DNA from 3 places in the Streptomyces sp. NBC_00096 genome. Region 1 is predicted to be linked to each of the others. Evidence: riboswitches for the same ligand, from Rfam matches in the RefSeq annotation. Region 1 holds a riboswitch; each other region holds the start of a gene.
What was found. A riboswitch is a leader RNA that binds a small molecule or an ion and turns the genes downstream of it on or off. The one in region 1 is predicted to bind thiamine pyrophosphate.
Positions count from the first base shown of each region.

Region 1 (4,711 bases):
CCGTCGCGTAGCGACGCGAACGCAGTGAGCGCCCTTGACAGGCCGGCCCGCCACGGAAGGACGATGAGGCTGACGGAAAACCCCAAACCCTCCTTCGCTTCCGGCCGGCCCGGGTGCCGCCCTTCCCCCGGCCCCGCCCGGGCGCCGAAGGGGGCGGTGGGCAGCCACCGGGCCGGGGTGGGGCTCGAGGGGGCGAGGGCCCCGCATCCACGAGGGCCCGTACCCCCCCGGGGAACCCGCCCCCTCAGAACGCCGGCCGCTCCGGGTCCAGGGTGGCGCGGCCCTCCGTGGGGGAGGAGGGGTCCGCGAAGCGGCGTTGGGGGATGCGGCCCGCGCGGTGTGCCAGGCGGCCCGCCGAGACGGCGTCCCGCATGGCCGCAGCCATCAGCACCGGCGCCTGCGCCCGCGTCACCGCCGATGCCAGCATCACCGCCGCGCAGCCCAGTTCCATGGCCAGGGCCACGTCCGAGGCCGTCCCGGCCCCCGCGTCCAGGATGACCGGCACGCCGGCCCGCTCCACGATCAGCTCGAAGTTGTGCGGGTTGCGGATGCCCATGCCCGAGCCGATCGGAGACCCCAGCGGCATGATCGCCGCACAGCCGACGTCCTCCAGCTTCCGTGCCAGCACCGGGTCGTCGTTCGTGTAGGGGAGGACCGTGAACCCCTCGTCGACCAGGATCTCCGCGGCGTCGAGCAGCTCGACCCCGTCCGGCAGGAGCGTCCGCTCGTCCGCGACGACCTCCAGCTTGATCCAGTCCGTGCCGAGGGCCTCCCGGGCCAGGCGGGCGGTGAGCACCGCCTCGCCCGCCGTGAAGCAGCCCGCGGTGTTCGGCAGTACCGCGATCCCGAGCCCGGTCAGGACGGAGAGGACCGATCCCTGGACCGTCGGGTCGAGGCGCCGCATCGCGACCGTGGTGAGTTCCGTACCGGACGCGACCAGCGCCCGTTCCAGGATGTCCAGGCTCGGCGCCCCGCCCGTGCCCATGATCAGGCGCGAGGAGAAGGTCCGGCCGCCCAGGGTGAAGACGTCGTCGGCCATGCCGCTCAGCCTCCCTGGACCGCGGTGAGGACCTCGACGCGGTCGCCGTCGGCCACGGCGGTGCAGGACCACTGGCCGCGCGGCACCACGGTCTCGTTGAGGGCCGCCGCGACCCCCTTGGTGGCCTGGGTGAGGGTGGCGACCACGGCGGCGAGCATGGTCCCGGCGGCGATCTCGCGCGGCTCGCCGTTGACGGAGACGGAGACGGTGACGGATCCGGATGCGGAGGCGGAGTTGGTCATGCGTACGAGTCCTGACGCGTGAGGGCGAAACGGCGCGGGGTGAAGGGGCGGGCGATCTCCGGCAGTTCGCCGGTGGTCAGCAGCTCCGCCATGACGTCCCCGGTCAGCGGGGTCAGCAGGACCCCGTTGCGGTAGTGCCCGGTGGCCAGGTGCAGCCCCGGGAGGTCGGTGGGGCCGAGCAGCGGGGCGTTGTCCGGGGAGCCGGGTCGCAGTCCGGCCCGGGTCTCCACCAGCGGGAGTTCGGTGATGCCGGGCACCAGTTCGTGGGCGTCGCGCAGGAGCTCGTAGACCCCGCCCGCGGTGACGGTGGTGTCCCAGCCGAGTTCCTCGCTGGTGGCGCCGATGACGAGTTCGCCGTTCTCGCGCGGCACCAGGTAGACCTGGCTGCCGCGTACGACGGCCCGTACGGTCCGCGACAGGAACGGCGCGTACGACGGCGGCACGGCGAGCCGCAGCACCTGCCCCTTCACCGGGCGTACGGGGGCCACGACCTCCGGCGGTACCCCGTCCAGCCGGCCGCTGAGCGAGCCCGCGGCCAGGACCACCTGGTCGGCGCCCAGCTCCGTGGCGTCCGCATCGTCGAGGACGGCGCCGCGGGCCCGGTCGGCGTTGGTCAGCAGCCGCGCCGCCCGCGCGCGGTGCAGGACGACCCCGGCCCGTTCGCAGGCGGCCAGCAGGGCGGCCGCGAGCCGGCGCGGGTCGACCTGGTGGTCGCCGTCCACGCGCAGGCCGCCGCGCACCCCGGGAGCCAGCATCGGCTCCAGCCGGCGGCACTCGCGGCCGGTCAGCCACTCCGATTCCAGGCCGCAGCGGCGCTGGAGGGCGTGCAGTTCGCGCAGGTGGAGCCGGTCGTCGGCGTCGAGGGCGACGGCGAGGGTGCCGCAGGCGCGGTAGCCGATGTCCATGCCGCCGCTGGCTTCGGCGAGTTCGGCGGCGAAGCGCGGGTAGCGGGCGGCGGAGGCGACGTTGAGCCCGAGCAGGGTCTCCTCGCCGTAGTGCAGCTCGGTGACGGCGGCCAGCATGCCGGCCGCGACCTGGGCGGCGCCGCCGCCGGGCGCCGGGTCGGCCAGTGCGGTGCGCAGCCCGAGCCGGGCCGCGCGCCAGGCGGTGGCCAGGCCGATGATGCCGCCCCCGATGACGAGGACGTCGTAGCCGGGACTCCGGCTCTTCCTGGATGAATGCATGGGCGTCCAGCCCCTCCCTTCGCCGGCATGACCCGGATCAGGTTCGTACGGTCGGAGGCCGGCCAGCCTCCCTCTCAGCCCGGTGCGCCCGGACTCCCGCGATAGGTACGGTGGCCAGAGTAACGCCGTGGCCGACAGCCGGTAAGGCTGCCTCCCCGGTCCCGGTCCCCGCTCGGTGACCGGCCGGTGCCCACCTGCTATTCCTGACGGACCGTCAGATGATTAGGCTGGGCCGCGTGAGCGAGCAGACGCAACAGACGGAAGATCTTCAGCGCGGCGTCGTCATCGTCGGCGCCGGAATGGCCGGGGTCCAGACCGCGGTCGCCCTCCGGGAACAGGGCTGGACCGGCCCCGTCACCCTGCTGGGCGCCGAACCCCACCAGCCCTACGACCGGCCCCCGCTGTCCAAGGCGGTGCTCCTCGGCAAGGCCGAGGACTCGGCCTTCGACGTCGACTTCGAGGAGCTCGGCATCGAGCTCCGGCTCGGGGTCGAGGTCACCGGACTGCGGGCCGCGGACCGCGAGGTGGACACCGAGGCCGGCCCGGTCCCGTACGGGGTACTCGTACTGGCGACGGGCGCCCGGCCGCTGACCCTGCCCGGCGCGGAGGGCGTCCCGGGCGTGCACCTGCTGCGCACGCTCGACGACGCGGCCCGGCTGCGGCCCGTGCTGGCGGCCGGCTCGGCGGTGGTGGTCGTCGGCGCGGGGTGGATCGGCGCGGAGTTCGCCACGGCGGCGCGCGGGGCGGGCTGCGAGGTGACGGTGGTCGAGGCGGCCGACCGGGTCCTGGCGGGCGCGCTGCCGGCGGAGGTCGCCGAGCCGATGGGGCGCTGGTACGAACAGGCGGGCGCCTCCCTGCTGACCGGCGCGCGGGTGGCCGCCGTGGAGGCGGGCCGGATCCTGCTCTCCGACGGGCGGAGCCTGTCGGCCGGGGCGGTCGTGGTGGGCGTCGGCGCCCGGCCGGCGACGGACTGGCTGGCGGGATCGGGCGTGGAGCTCGGCCCGGACGGCGCGGTCGTCGCGGACGAGCGGCTGCGCACCTCGGTGCCCGGGGTCCACGCGGTGGGGGACTGCGCCTCGTTCCCCTCGGGGCGCTACGGGGCCCGGCTCCTGGTGCACCACTGGGACAACGCGCTGCAGGGGCCGCGCGTGGTGGCGGCCGACATCGTGGCCGGGGGCTCCGGGGAGCAGGTCTACGACCCGGTCCCGTACTTCTGGTCGGAGCAGTTCGGCCGCTTCGTGCAGTACGCGGGCCACCACGGGGACTCGGACACGCTGCTGTGGCGCGGCGACCCGACGGCCGAGACCTGGTCGGTGTGCTGGCTGCGGGACGGCCGGCTGGCCGCGGTCCTCGCGGTGGGCCGCCCGCGCGACCTGGCCCAGGGACGGCGCCTGATCGAATCGGGCGTGCAGGTGGATCCGGCGAAGATCGCGGACCCGGCCGTCGCCCTGAAGGCGACGGGGATCTGACGGGGATCCGACGGAGACTCTGACGGGGATCCGACGGGGATCCGACGGGGATCCGAGGCGGGCCCGGTCCCCACCGGTCCCCACCACCGCCCGCCCGCCGGGCCCCTAGGGCCGCCCGCCGCGCCCCAGAGCCCCACCACCGGGCCCCACGACCAGGCCCCACCACCAGGCCCCACCACCAGGCCCCGCCACCGGCCGCCCGGGCCCCGGCGACCGCCCGGAGGGCCCCTCCCGGCGGCCGGAGGGGCCCGGCGGGGACCGGGCCGGACCCCGGACGGGGCCGCTCGGGTACCGGCAGCGAGTCCGAGATGGCAGGCTTGTGCCCGTGACCGAGATTGACGCAAAGATCGATGCCCTTGTTCCCGCCTGGCTGTACCTCCCCGACATCGCGGAGATGCTCGACATCGAAGTGACCAAGGTTCGCCAGCTGGTCAAGGAAGGGCAGCTGCTCGCGGTGCGCCGCGGCGAGAACCGCTCCCTCCAGGTGCCCGCCGCCTTCATCGACGGGGACAAGATCGTCAAGGGGCTCGTCGGCCTGCTGACCGTGCTCCGCGACGACCGCTTCACCGACACGGAGATCCTGGAGTGGCTGTTCACCGCCGATGACACCCTGCCGGGCACCCCGGTGCAGGCGCTGAGCGAGAATCGCGGCACGGAGGTGAAGCGCCGCGCTCAGGCGCTCGCCATCTGAGCCGACTCCACCCGAGCCGACTCCCCTCGAGCCGGCTCCACCCGAGCTGACTCCGCCTTCCACGAGGCAAGAGACGTACAAACAGC
Region 1 is NZ_CP108221.1:5,167,050-5,171,760, forward strand. Features, by position in the region: gene OG904_RS22785 (thiazole synthase) at 245-1,039, opposite strand; gene thiS (sulfur carrier protein ThiS) at 1,045-1,281, opposite strand; gene thiO (glycine oxidase ThiO) at 1,278-2,465, opposite strand; TPP riboswitch at 2,463-2,575, opposite strand; gene OG904_RS22800 (NAD(P)/FAD-dependent oxidoreductase) at 2,702-3,934, shown strand; gene OG904_RS22805 (Rv2175c family DNA-binding protein) at 4,260-4,625, shown strand.

Region 2 (4,711 bases), 1.9 Mb from region 1:
TAGGGGACATGGAGGCCTCGCTGCGCGCCTGCGACCGGCTGCTCTCCCTGCCCGACCTGCCCGAGTCCTACCGCCGCCAGACCGAGGCCAACCGCGGCTTTGCGGCGAGTCATGTTTCACGTGAAACGTCCGTCCCTGTTTCACGTGAAACATCGGAGCACTCGCCCGTCTAGCCGGCGAACCGGTGTACTGCGACGCCCACGCAAACGCCCGGCCGCTCCATCGGGAGCGGCCGGGCGTTCGGGCATCCAGGAAATCGGGGCGGGGTCAGCCGACCTGGTTCTGCTGAGCGGGCGCCTGCGCCGGCTGCGTCCGGGAGCGCCCGACGAGGGAGCGGACGAAGTTGAAGATCATCGCCACCGGCAGGATGAACGCCTTGAAGAGGATGAGGTACGAGCCTCCCTCGAAGATGAAGCCGAGGTAGATGCCGTAGCCCACGAAGGCCAGACCGGCTATGACGTTGAACGCGCGCCAGCCCCCGCTCAGCCCGCCGAAGTTGACGGCGCCGATGGCCACCATGAGGATGCCGCTGACGAGCAGCAGCAGGACGTACCACGAGAAGAGCGGCTCGGCGCTGAAGTCAAGATTCAAGGTGTTCCCCCGCGTAAGGATGAGATAAACGGCCATGGGGCCGATCGCGCACAGTACTTGACCGCACGCCACCCTGTCTGCAGATTTCTGCCGCCTTTTCCGCCCGATCCGGATCGCAAATCGCCCGGAAGGCGTGAAAGCGGCGTGAACGGCGCTCCCGGACGGGGGAGTCGCCGTTCACGCCTTCACTTCGGCCTCAGTCGGCGAGCGGCAGGTACACGCGGTTGCCCGCGGCCGCGAACTCGGCGGACTTCTCCGCCATGCCCGCCTCGATCTCCTCCGCCTTCAGGTCACCGCCGTGCTGGCGGCGGATGTCCTGGGAGATCTTCATCGAGCAGAACTTCGGACCGCACATCGAGCAGAAGTGCGCCGTCTTGGCCGGCTCGGCCGGGAGCGTCTCGTCGTGGAACTCACGGGCCGTGTCCGGATCGAGGGCCAGGTTGAACTGGTCCTCCCAGCGGAACTCGAAGCGCGCGTCCGACAGGGCGTCGTCCCACTCCTGGGCGCCGGGGTGACCCTTGGCCAGGTCCGCCGCGTGGGCCGCGATCTTGTACGTGATGACGCCGGTCTTCACGTCGTCGCGGTTCGGCAGGCCCAGGTGCTCCTTGGGCGTGACGTAGCAGAGCATCGCGGTGCCCCACCAGGCGATCATCGCGGCGCCGATGCCCGAGGTGATGTGGTCGTACGCGGGCGCGACGTCCGTGGTCAGCGGGCCGAGCGTGTAGAACGGCGCCTCCTCGCAGATCTCCTGCTGGAGGTCGATGTTCTCCTTGATCTTGTGCATCGGGACGTGCCCGGGGCCCTCGATCATCGTCTGCACGTTGTACCGCTTGGCGATCGTGTTCAGCTCGCCCAGCGTCTTCAGCTCCGCGAACTGCGCCGCGTCGTTGGCGTCCGCGATGGAGCCGGGGCGCAGGCCGTCGCCCAGCGAGTACGTGACGTCGTACGTCGCGAGGATCTCGCAGAGCTCCTCGAAGTTCGTGTAGAGGAAGTTCTCCTTGTGGTGCGCCAGGCACCAGGCGGCCATGATCGAGCCACCGCGAGAGACGATGCCCGTCTTGCGGCGCGCAGTCAGCGGCACGTACGACAGCAGCACGCCGGCGTGGACCGTCATGTAGTCCACGCCCTGCTCGGCCTGCTCGATGACCGTGTCCTTGTAGATCTCCCAGGTCAGGTCCTCGGCGCGGCCGTCGACCTTCTCCAGCGCCTGGTACAGCGGCACGGTGCCGATCGGCACGGGGGAGTTGCGCAGCACCCACTCGCGGGTGGTGTGGATGTTGCGGCCGGTCGAGAGGTCCATGACCGTGTCGGCACCCCACTTGGTCGCCCAGGTCATCTTGTCCACCTCCTCCTCGATCGAGGAGGTGACGGCGGAGTTGCCGATGTTGGCGTTGACCTTCACCAGGAACCGCTTGCCGATGATCATCGGCTCGATCTCGGGGTGGTTCACGTTCACCGGCATGACCGCGCGACCTGCGGCGATCTCCTCGCGGACGACCTCGGGGGAGACGTTCTCGCGGATCGCGACGTACTCCATCTCCGGGGTGATCTCGCCCCGGCGGGCGTACGCGAGCTGCGTGACGGCGGCGCCGCCACGGCCCCGGCGGGGCTGGCGCGGACGGCCCGGGAAGACGGCGTCGAGGTTCTTGAGGCCGCCGCGCGGCGAGGTGTGCTTGATGCCGTCGTCCTCGGGGCGCGCGGGACGGCCCGCGTACTCCTCGGTGTCACCGCGGCTGATGATCCAGTTCTCGCGCAGCGGCGGCAGGCCCCGGCGGACGTCGGTCTCGATCTGCGGGTCGGTGTACGGACCGGACGTGTCGTACAGCGTCACGTCCTTGCCGTTGGTGAGGTGGACCTGGCGAACCGGCACCCGGATGTCGGGGCGGGAGCCTGCCACGTACCCCTTGTGCCAGCCGGGCTGGCGCTCGGTCTGGCCATCGGCGTCCTGGCTGACGGCAGGCGTGCGTGCATCCTGAATGGTCATGAGACCTAATCTCCCTACGCCGGCATTACCCGGTAACAGGTTCGGCGGTCGACGCAGCCTCCTCCCGTACGCATATTCGAATGCGAACGGTGATCAGCGCCCTCTCAGCCCGGTGCTCCGAGCTCCCGCGTTGTGCAAAGTAGCCCCCACGCTAGCGTCATCTGTGGCGTGCTGAACAGTGGGCCCCCTCATCTGTTGCGATGATCGGCCGGTGACGTCCTCGCCGCAGCCCCCCACCGAACCCACGGATCACGCTGGTCACACCGGCCACGCACACACGGACCCCGGGCACTCGCCAGAGCACTTGCCCGGCCAGTCTCCCGGGCACTCCCACGGGCATTCGCACAGCCACGGCCCGGCCGCCCCGGTCTCGAAGCACCTGCGGAAGGTGATCGCGGCGGTACTGATCCCCTTCGCCGCCGCCGTCGTGATCGGCATGGCGGTGCTCTGGCCCGGTGGCGCCCCGGCCCACGAGCGCACCGGGGTGGGCTTCGACCGCCAGACCCAGCAGGGAAAGGTCGTCGCGCTCCAGCAGGTCGACTGCAAATCCGTGAACGCCGCGCAGGTGCCGGCCACCGGCGACACCTCCACGCCCGAAGGGCGCGAGGCCGTGGCCTCGCAGACCGGCGAGTGCAAGAAGGCCACCATCGAGGTCGGCACCGGACCCGACAAGGGCCGCAAGTTCACCGAGATCGTCCAGCCGGGCGCACCACGGCAGTTGACGAACGGCCAGGAAGTGGTGGTGGCCTACGCGCCGGACGCGCCCCGGGACCTCCAGTACTCCGTGATCGACGTGAACCGCAAGCTGCCGATGGCCCTGCTGGCCGGGATCTTCGCCCTCGCGGTCGTCCTCGTCGGGCGGATGCGCGGGCTGTTCGCGCTCATCGCCCTCGCCGTCAGCTTCGCCGTACTGACCCTCTTCATCCTCCCCGCCATCCTGCAGGGGTCGAATCCGCTGGTCGTCGCCGTGGTCGGGGCCAGCGCGATCATGCTGATCGCCCTCTACATGTGCCACGGGCTGACGGCCCGCACCTCGGTCGCGGTCCTCGGCACGCTCGTCTCGCTGCTGCTGATCGGCCTGCTGGGCTCGCTGTTCATCGGCTGGGCCTTCCTCAGCGGCAACACGGACGACAACACCGGGCTGATCCACGGGCTCTACCCGAACATCGACATGAGCGGTTTGCTGCTTGCAGGTGTGATCATCGGATCGCTGGGCGTACTCGACGATGTGACCGTCACTCAGACCTCAGCGGTATGGGAACTCCACCAGGCCGACCCGACGATGGGACCGCGCGGCCTGTACCGGGCGGGCATCCGCATCGGGCGCGACCACATCGCCTCGGTGGTGAACACCCTGGTACTGGCCTACGCGGGCGCCGCGCTGCCGCTCCTCCTGCTGTTCTCGATCGCCAACAGCAGCATGGGTTCGGTGGCCAACAGCGAGCTGGTCGCGGAGGAGATCGTACGGACCCTCGTGGGATCGATCGGACTGGTCGCCTCGGTACCCGTGACGACGGCGCTGGCCGCGCTGGTGGTCTCCGCCGACCGTACGGATTCCCCGGCGGCCACCCCGGCCGCGGGGCCGCTCCGTGGCGGCCGGGGCCGGCGGCGCAAGCGCTGAACGGCCGACCGGCGGGCGCGACTGGTCAGGGCGCGCGCACGGCCGGTCGTGAAGGGGGCAAAGTGGAGCGCTCAGCGCGTCGGCACGCTGAGCCGTGGTGCGTACGTCCGGTGCGGTGGCCGGACTTCGCTCAGCCCGCGTTCTGCTCGTTCTGCTGCGATTCGGCGAGGATCTTGTCGAGCGCCTCGTCGAGGTTCTCCTCGAAGTCTCCGAGGTTGCGCTCCTGGCCGAGCGGAACGATCCGGTCGGTACGGTCGAGGAACGCGACGAGCGGCGCCGCGCTCGCGCGGAAGAGAGCCCGGTCTGCGCCTACTTGCAGCCGGATGTGGACATCGGACAGCTCCTCCGGATCGGTCGGGGCGATGTGGACATCACCGTCTCCGCACGGCTTGTTGATGCCGTCCAGAAGGAGTTCCCGGCCGAACGCCCAGGTCACGGGCGCATCTCCGGGAAGGTGGAAGGTCAGGCGGACTGCGTAGGGGTCACGAGCGTCGTACCGGAGTTCCACCGGGATC
Region 2 is NZ_CP108221.1:3,271,803-3,276,513, forward strand. Features, by position in the region: gene OG904_RS14245 (glycosyltransferase) at 1-173, shown strand, start outside; gene OG904_RS14250 (hypothetical protein) at 268-591, opposite strand; gene thiC (phosphomethylpyrimidine synthase ThiC) at 788-2,575, opposite strand; TPP riboswitch at 2,570-2,714, opposite strand; gene OG904_RS14260 (YibE/F family protein) at 2,880-4,196, shown strand; gene OG904_RS14265 (SsgA family sporulation/cell division regulator) at 4,327-4,711, opposite strand, start outside.
Region 2: another riboswitch for thiamine pyrophosphate. It lies ahead of thiC (phosphomethylpyrimidine synthase ThiC); the one in region 1 lies ahead of thiO (glycine oxidase ThiO).

Region 3 (4,711 bases), 3.5 Mb from region 1:
GACCCGGAGCAGGGTGGACTTCCCGCTCCCGCTCGGCCCGAGCACGCAGACGATCTCGTGCTCGGCGACCGCGAGGTCCACCCGGTCCAGGGCGCACGCGTCCGCCCGCTCACCGAAGCGGACCGACACCCCTTCCAGCTGAAGCAGTGTCATCAGAACTCTCCGGAGGTCTTGTCGGGTCGCAGCCGCTCCAGCGCCAGCAGGGACACCGCGCAGACCAGCATCAGGATCGTGCTCAGGGCCATCGCCTGCCCGTAGTTCATCTCTCCGGCCCGGCCCAGCAGCCGCGCCACCGCGACCGGCAGCGTCGGATGGTCCGGCCGCGCGATGAAGACGGTCGCCCCGAACTCCCCCAGGGACACGGCGAAGGCGAACCCGGCCGCGATCATCAGGGCCCGCCGCACCATCGGCAGGTCCACCTCCCGCCAGGCCCGCAGCGGCGAGGCGCCGAGCACGGCGGCGGCCTCCCGCAGCCGGCCGTCCACCGCGCGCAGTACGGGCAGCATGGTCCGTACGACGAAGGGCACGCCCACCAGGGCCTGCGCCAGCGGCACCAGGATCCACGAGGTCCGCAGGTCCAGCGGCGGCTCGTCGAGGGTGATGAGGAAGCCGAAGCCGACGGTCACGGCCGACACCCCCAGCGGGAGCATCAGCAGCGCGTCGAAGCCCCGCACGAAGCGGCCCTCCCGGCGGGTCAGCGCCGCGGCCGCGAGCCCGCCGACGAGCAGCGCGATGGCGGTGGCGGCGAGCGCGTACTGCAGGGAGTTCCAGATGGCCTCCAGCGGCGGCACCAGGAACGTTCCGCCGCCGGCGCCCACCTCCTGCAACGCCCGGTAGAAGCCGAACCCGTATCCGCCGGGGGCGTCCAGGGAGCGTTCCACGAGCACGCCGAGCGGGAGCGCGATCAGCAGCGCCACCGTCAGCAGCACCCCGCCGAGCAGGCTCCGCTGGGCCCAGCCGCGCGGCCGGTGCGCGGTGCGGGCCGGGTCCACGAGCCGCAGCGCCGCCTCCCGCTTGCGCACGGTCCAGGAGTGCACGCCGAGGATCGCGCCGATCGCCACGAACTGCACCATCGTCAGCACGGCGGCCGTCGGCAGGTCCAGGAGCTGGGCGGTCTGCCGGTAGACCTCCACCTCCAGGGTGGAGTACGCGGGCCCGCCCAGGATCTGCACGACGCCGAAGGAGGAGAAGGTGAACAGGAACACCATCAGCGAGGCGGCGGCCACCGCCGGGACCAGCGCGGGCAGCGTCACCCGCCGCCAGGCGGCGAACCGCCCGGCGCCCAGCACCCGGGCGGCCTCCTCCTGGCGCGGGTCCAGCTGCGCCCACAGCCCGCCGACCGTGCGGATGACGACGGCGTAGTTGAAGAAGACGTGCGCGAGCAGGATCGCCCAGACGGTCGTGTCGAGGCGGATCCCCCACACCTCGTCCAGCAGACCGCCGCGCCCTACGAGTGCCAGGAAGGCGGTGCCGACCACGACGGTCGGCAGCACGAACGGCACCGTCACGAGCGCCCGCAGCAGCTGTTTGCCGGGGAACTCGAAGCGCGCGAAGACGTACGCGCCGGGGAGTGCGATCAGGAGCGTGAGCGCCGTCGACGCGAGCGCCTGCCAGGTGGTGAACCAGAGCACCTCGCGGATGTCGGGCCGGGCCAGTACCTCGCCGATCCGGCCGAACTGCCAGCCGGTGTCGGTCTTGAGCCCGCGCCCGACGATCGCGGCGACGGGGTAGGCGAAGAACAGCCCGAAGAAGGCGAGCGGTACGGCCATCAGACCGAGCCTGACCACCGTGGCCCGCCCGCGCTCCTTCGAAACCTTGCCCACCGGTGCTACTTGACGACGAGCGTCGACCACGCCTTGACCCACTGGTCACGGTTCTTGGCGATGGCCTCCGGGGCGACCGTCTCCGGCTTCTCGATCACCACGCCGTGCTTGGTGAACAGCTCCGGCAGCTTCGCGTCCTTGGTCACGGGGTTCACGAACATCTGGAGCGGCATGTCCTCCTGGAACTTCTTGGAGATCAGGAAGTCCAGGAGCGCCTTGCCGCCCTCCTCGTTCTTCGCGCCCTTGAGCAGACCCGCGAACTCGGTCTGGCGGAAGCAGGTACCGGTCGCGACGCCCGTCGGGGCCTCGGCCGGCTGCGGCTCGCCGTAGAGCACCTCGACCGGCGGGCTGGAGGCGTAGGAGACGACCAGCGGGCGGTCGCCCTTGGCCTTCTTGCCGCCCGCCGAGCCGGAGAAGCGCTCGTTGTAGGCCTGCTCCCAGCCGTCGACGACCTCGACGCCGTTGGCCTTGAGCTTGCTCCAGTAGTCCTTCCAGCCGTCGTCGCCGTACTTGCCGACGGAGGCGAGGAGGAAGCCGAGGCCGGGCGAGGAGGTCGCGGCGTTCTCGGTGACCAGCAGGTTCTTGTACTCCGGCTTGATCAGGTCGTCCAGCGTCTGCGGCGGGGCGATCTTCTTGTCGGCGAAGTAGGCCTTGTCGTAGTTGACGCAGATGTCGCCGGAGTCGACCGGGGTGACCCGGTGCTCCTTGTCGAGGACGAACTCGGGCTTCACGTCGGCCAGCCCCTTGGCCTCGTACGGCGTGAAGATGCCGTTGTCGAGGGCACGGGAGAGGAGCGTGTTGTCCACGCCGAAGAAGACGTCGCCGCGCGGGGAGCCCTTGGTGAGGATCTCCTGGTTCAGCGCCGCGCCCGCGTCGCCCGACTTCAGGACCTTGACGGTGTAGCCGCTCTGCTGCTCGAACTCCTTGAGGACCGCGTCGGTCACGTTGAAGGAGTCGTGCGAGACGAGGGTGATCGTCTTGGACTTCGGGGCGTCGCTCGCGCCCGCGGACTTGTCCTTGGCGTCGCCGCCGCCGCAAGCACTGAGCGTGGTGACGCCGAGTGCGGCCGCGAGCGCGACGCCCGCCAGCTTCTTGGTGGTGCTCATTGGTGCATTCCTCCTGGGATGTCCAGGAGAAGACGCGGCCCCGCCCGGCGCTCTGCGGAGCGGACGCCGGGCAGGGCGCAACAGCTTGAGTGGTGACCGAACTTCCTACCCCGAATGACCGGGGCGAGGTTCAGAGGGTCTGCGGTGACGGATACCGCACTCTCAGCGCTGTGGCGCTCCCCTGTCGGAAATATGAAATTGGTTCGGCCACAGGGTACCCCGTGGCCGATTGTGAACCTCAACTGGCGAAAATCAGCGCTCCGAGGCGGCGAGCTGGCCGCACGCGCCGTCGATCTCCTGACCACGGGTGTCGCGTACGGTCACCGGCACGCCGTGGCGGGCGATGGCGTCCACGAACGCCTTCTCGTCCTCGGGCCGCGAAGCGGTCCACTTCGAGCCCGGCGTCGGGTTCAGCGGGATCAGGTTGACGTGTACGCGCTTGCCCTTGAGCAGCTTGCCGAGCAGGTCACCGCGCCAGGCCTGGTCGTTGATGTCGCGGATCAGGGCGTACTCGATGGAGATGCGGCGGCCCGACTTCTCCGCGTACTCCCAGGCCGCGCCGAGCACCTCGCGGACGTTCCAGCGGGTGTTCACGGGGACCAGGGTGTCGCGCAGCTCGTCGTCCGGCGCGTGCAGCGAGACCGCGAGACGGCACTTGAAGCCCTCGTCGGCGAAGCGCAGCATGGCCGGGACCAGGCCGACGGTGGAGACGGTGATCCCGCGCTGGGACAGGCCCAGGCCGTCGGGCTCCGGGTCGGTGAGGCGGCGGATGGCGCCGACGACGCGGTTGTAGTTGGCGAGCGGCTCGCCCATGCCCATGAAGACGATGTTCGAGAGCCGGGCCGGCCCGCCCGGGACCTCGCCGTCGCGCAGGGCGCGCATGCCGTCGACGATCTGGTGCACGATCTCGGCGGTGGACAGGTTGCGGTCGAGACCCGCCTGGCCGGTGGCGCAGAACGGGCAGTTCATGCCGCAGCCGGCCTGTGAGGAGATGCACATCGTGACCCGGTCGGGGTAGCGCATCAGCACGGACTCGACGAGCGTGCCGTCGTGCAGCTTCCACAGGGTCTTGCGGGTGGTGTCGTCGTCGCACGAGATGTGGCGGATGACGTTCATCAGGTCAGGCAGCAGCTCGTCGCGGAGCTTCTCGCGGGAGCCTGCCGGGATGTCGGTCCACTCGGCCGGGTCGTGCGCGTACCGGGCGAAGTAGTGCTGCGAGAGCTGCTTGGCCCGGAACGGCTTCTCACCGATCGCGGCGACGGCCTCCCGGCGCTCCTCGGGGGTGAGGTCGGCGAGGTGCCGGGGCGGCTTCTTCGCTCCACGGGGGGCGACGAAAGTGAGCTCTCCCGGAACAGGGCGGGCCATGGCAGGTACTCCTTGTAAGACGAAAGGCGCGCCGCAGAAGCAGCGCGCCCTTCAAGAGTAACCGCCCCGGCCGGACCGGGGCCTTTCGTCGTACGCCGCCCACCCGGACGGGACCGTCCCGATGAGAAGCCGGCCGGCCGGCGGCTGCGCCCGGCCGTGTCAGCCGGTGCCGACGAACGCGGCGAGCAGCAGCCAGACCACCGGGGCCGTCGGAAGCAGCGAGTCCAGCCGGTCCATGATGCCGCCGTGGCCCGGCAGCAGGGTGCCCATGTCCTTGATCCCGAGGTCGCGCTTGATCATGGACTCCCCGAGGTCACCGAGGGTGGCGCTGACCGCGACGGCGAAGCCGAGCACCAGGCCCTGCCACCAGACGCCCCCGTCGATCAGGAACTCCATGCACAGCGCGCCGGCGCCCAT
Region 3 is NZ_CP108221.1:1,630,776-1,635,486, forward strand. Features, by position in the region: gene OG904_RS06680 (ABC transporter ATP-binding protein) at 1-153, opposite strand, end outside; gene OG904_RS06685 (ABC transporter permease) at 153-1,769, opposite strand; gene OG904_RS06690 (thiamine ABC transporter substrate binding subunit) at 1,829-2,929, opposite strand; TPP riboswitch at 3,014-3,122, opposite strand; gene rlmN (23S rRNA (adenine(2503)-C(2))-methyltransferase RlmN) at 3,182-4,294, opposite strand; gene OG904_RS06700 (phosphatidate cytidylyltransferase) at 4,454-4,711, opposite strand, start outside.
Region 3: another riboswitch for thiamine pyrophosphate. It lies ahead of OG904_RS06690 (thiamine ABC transporter substrate binding subunit); the one in region 1 lies ahead of thiO (glycine oxidase ThiO).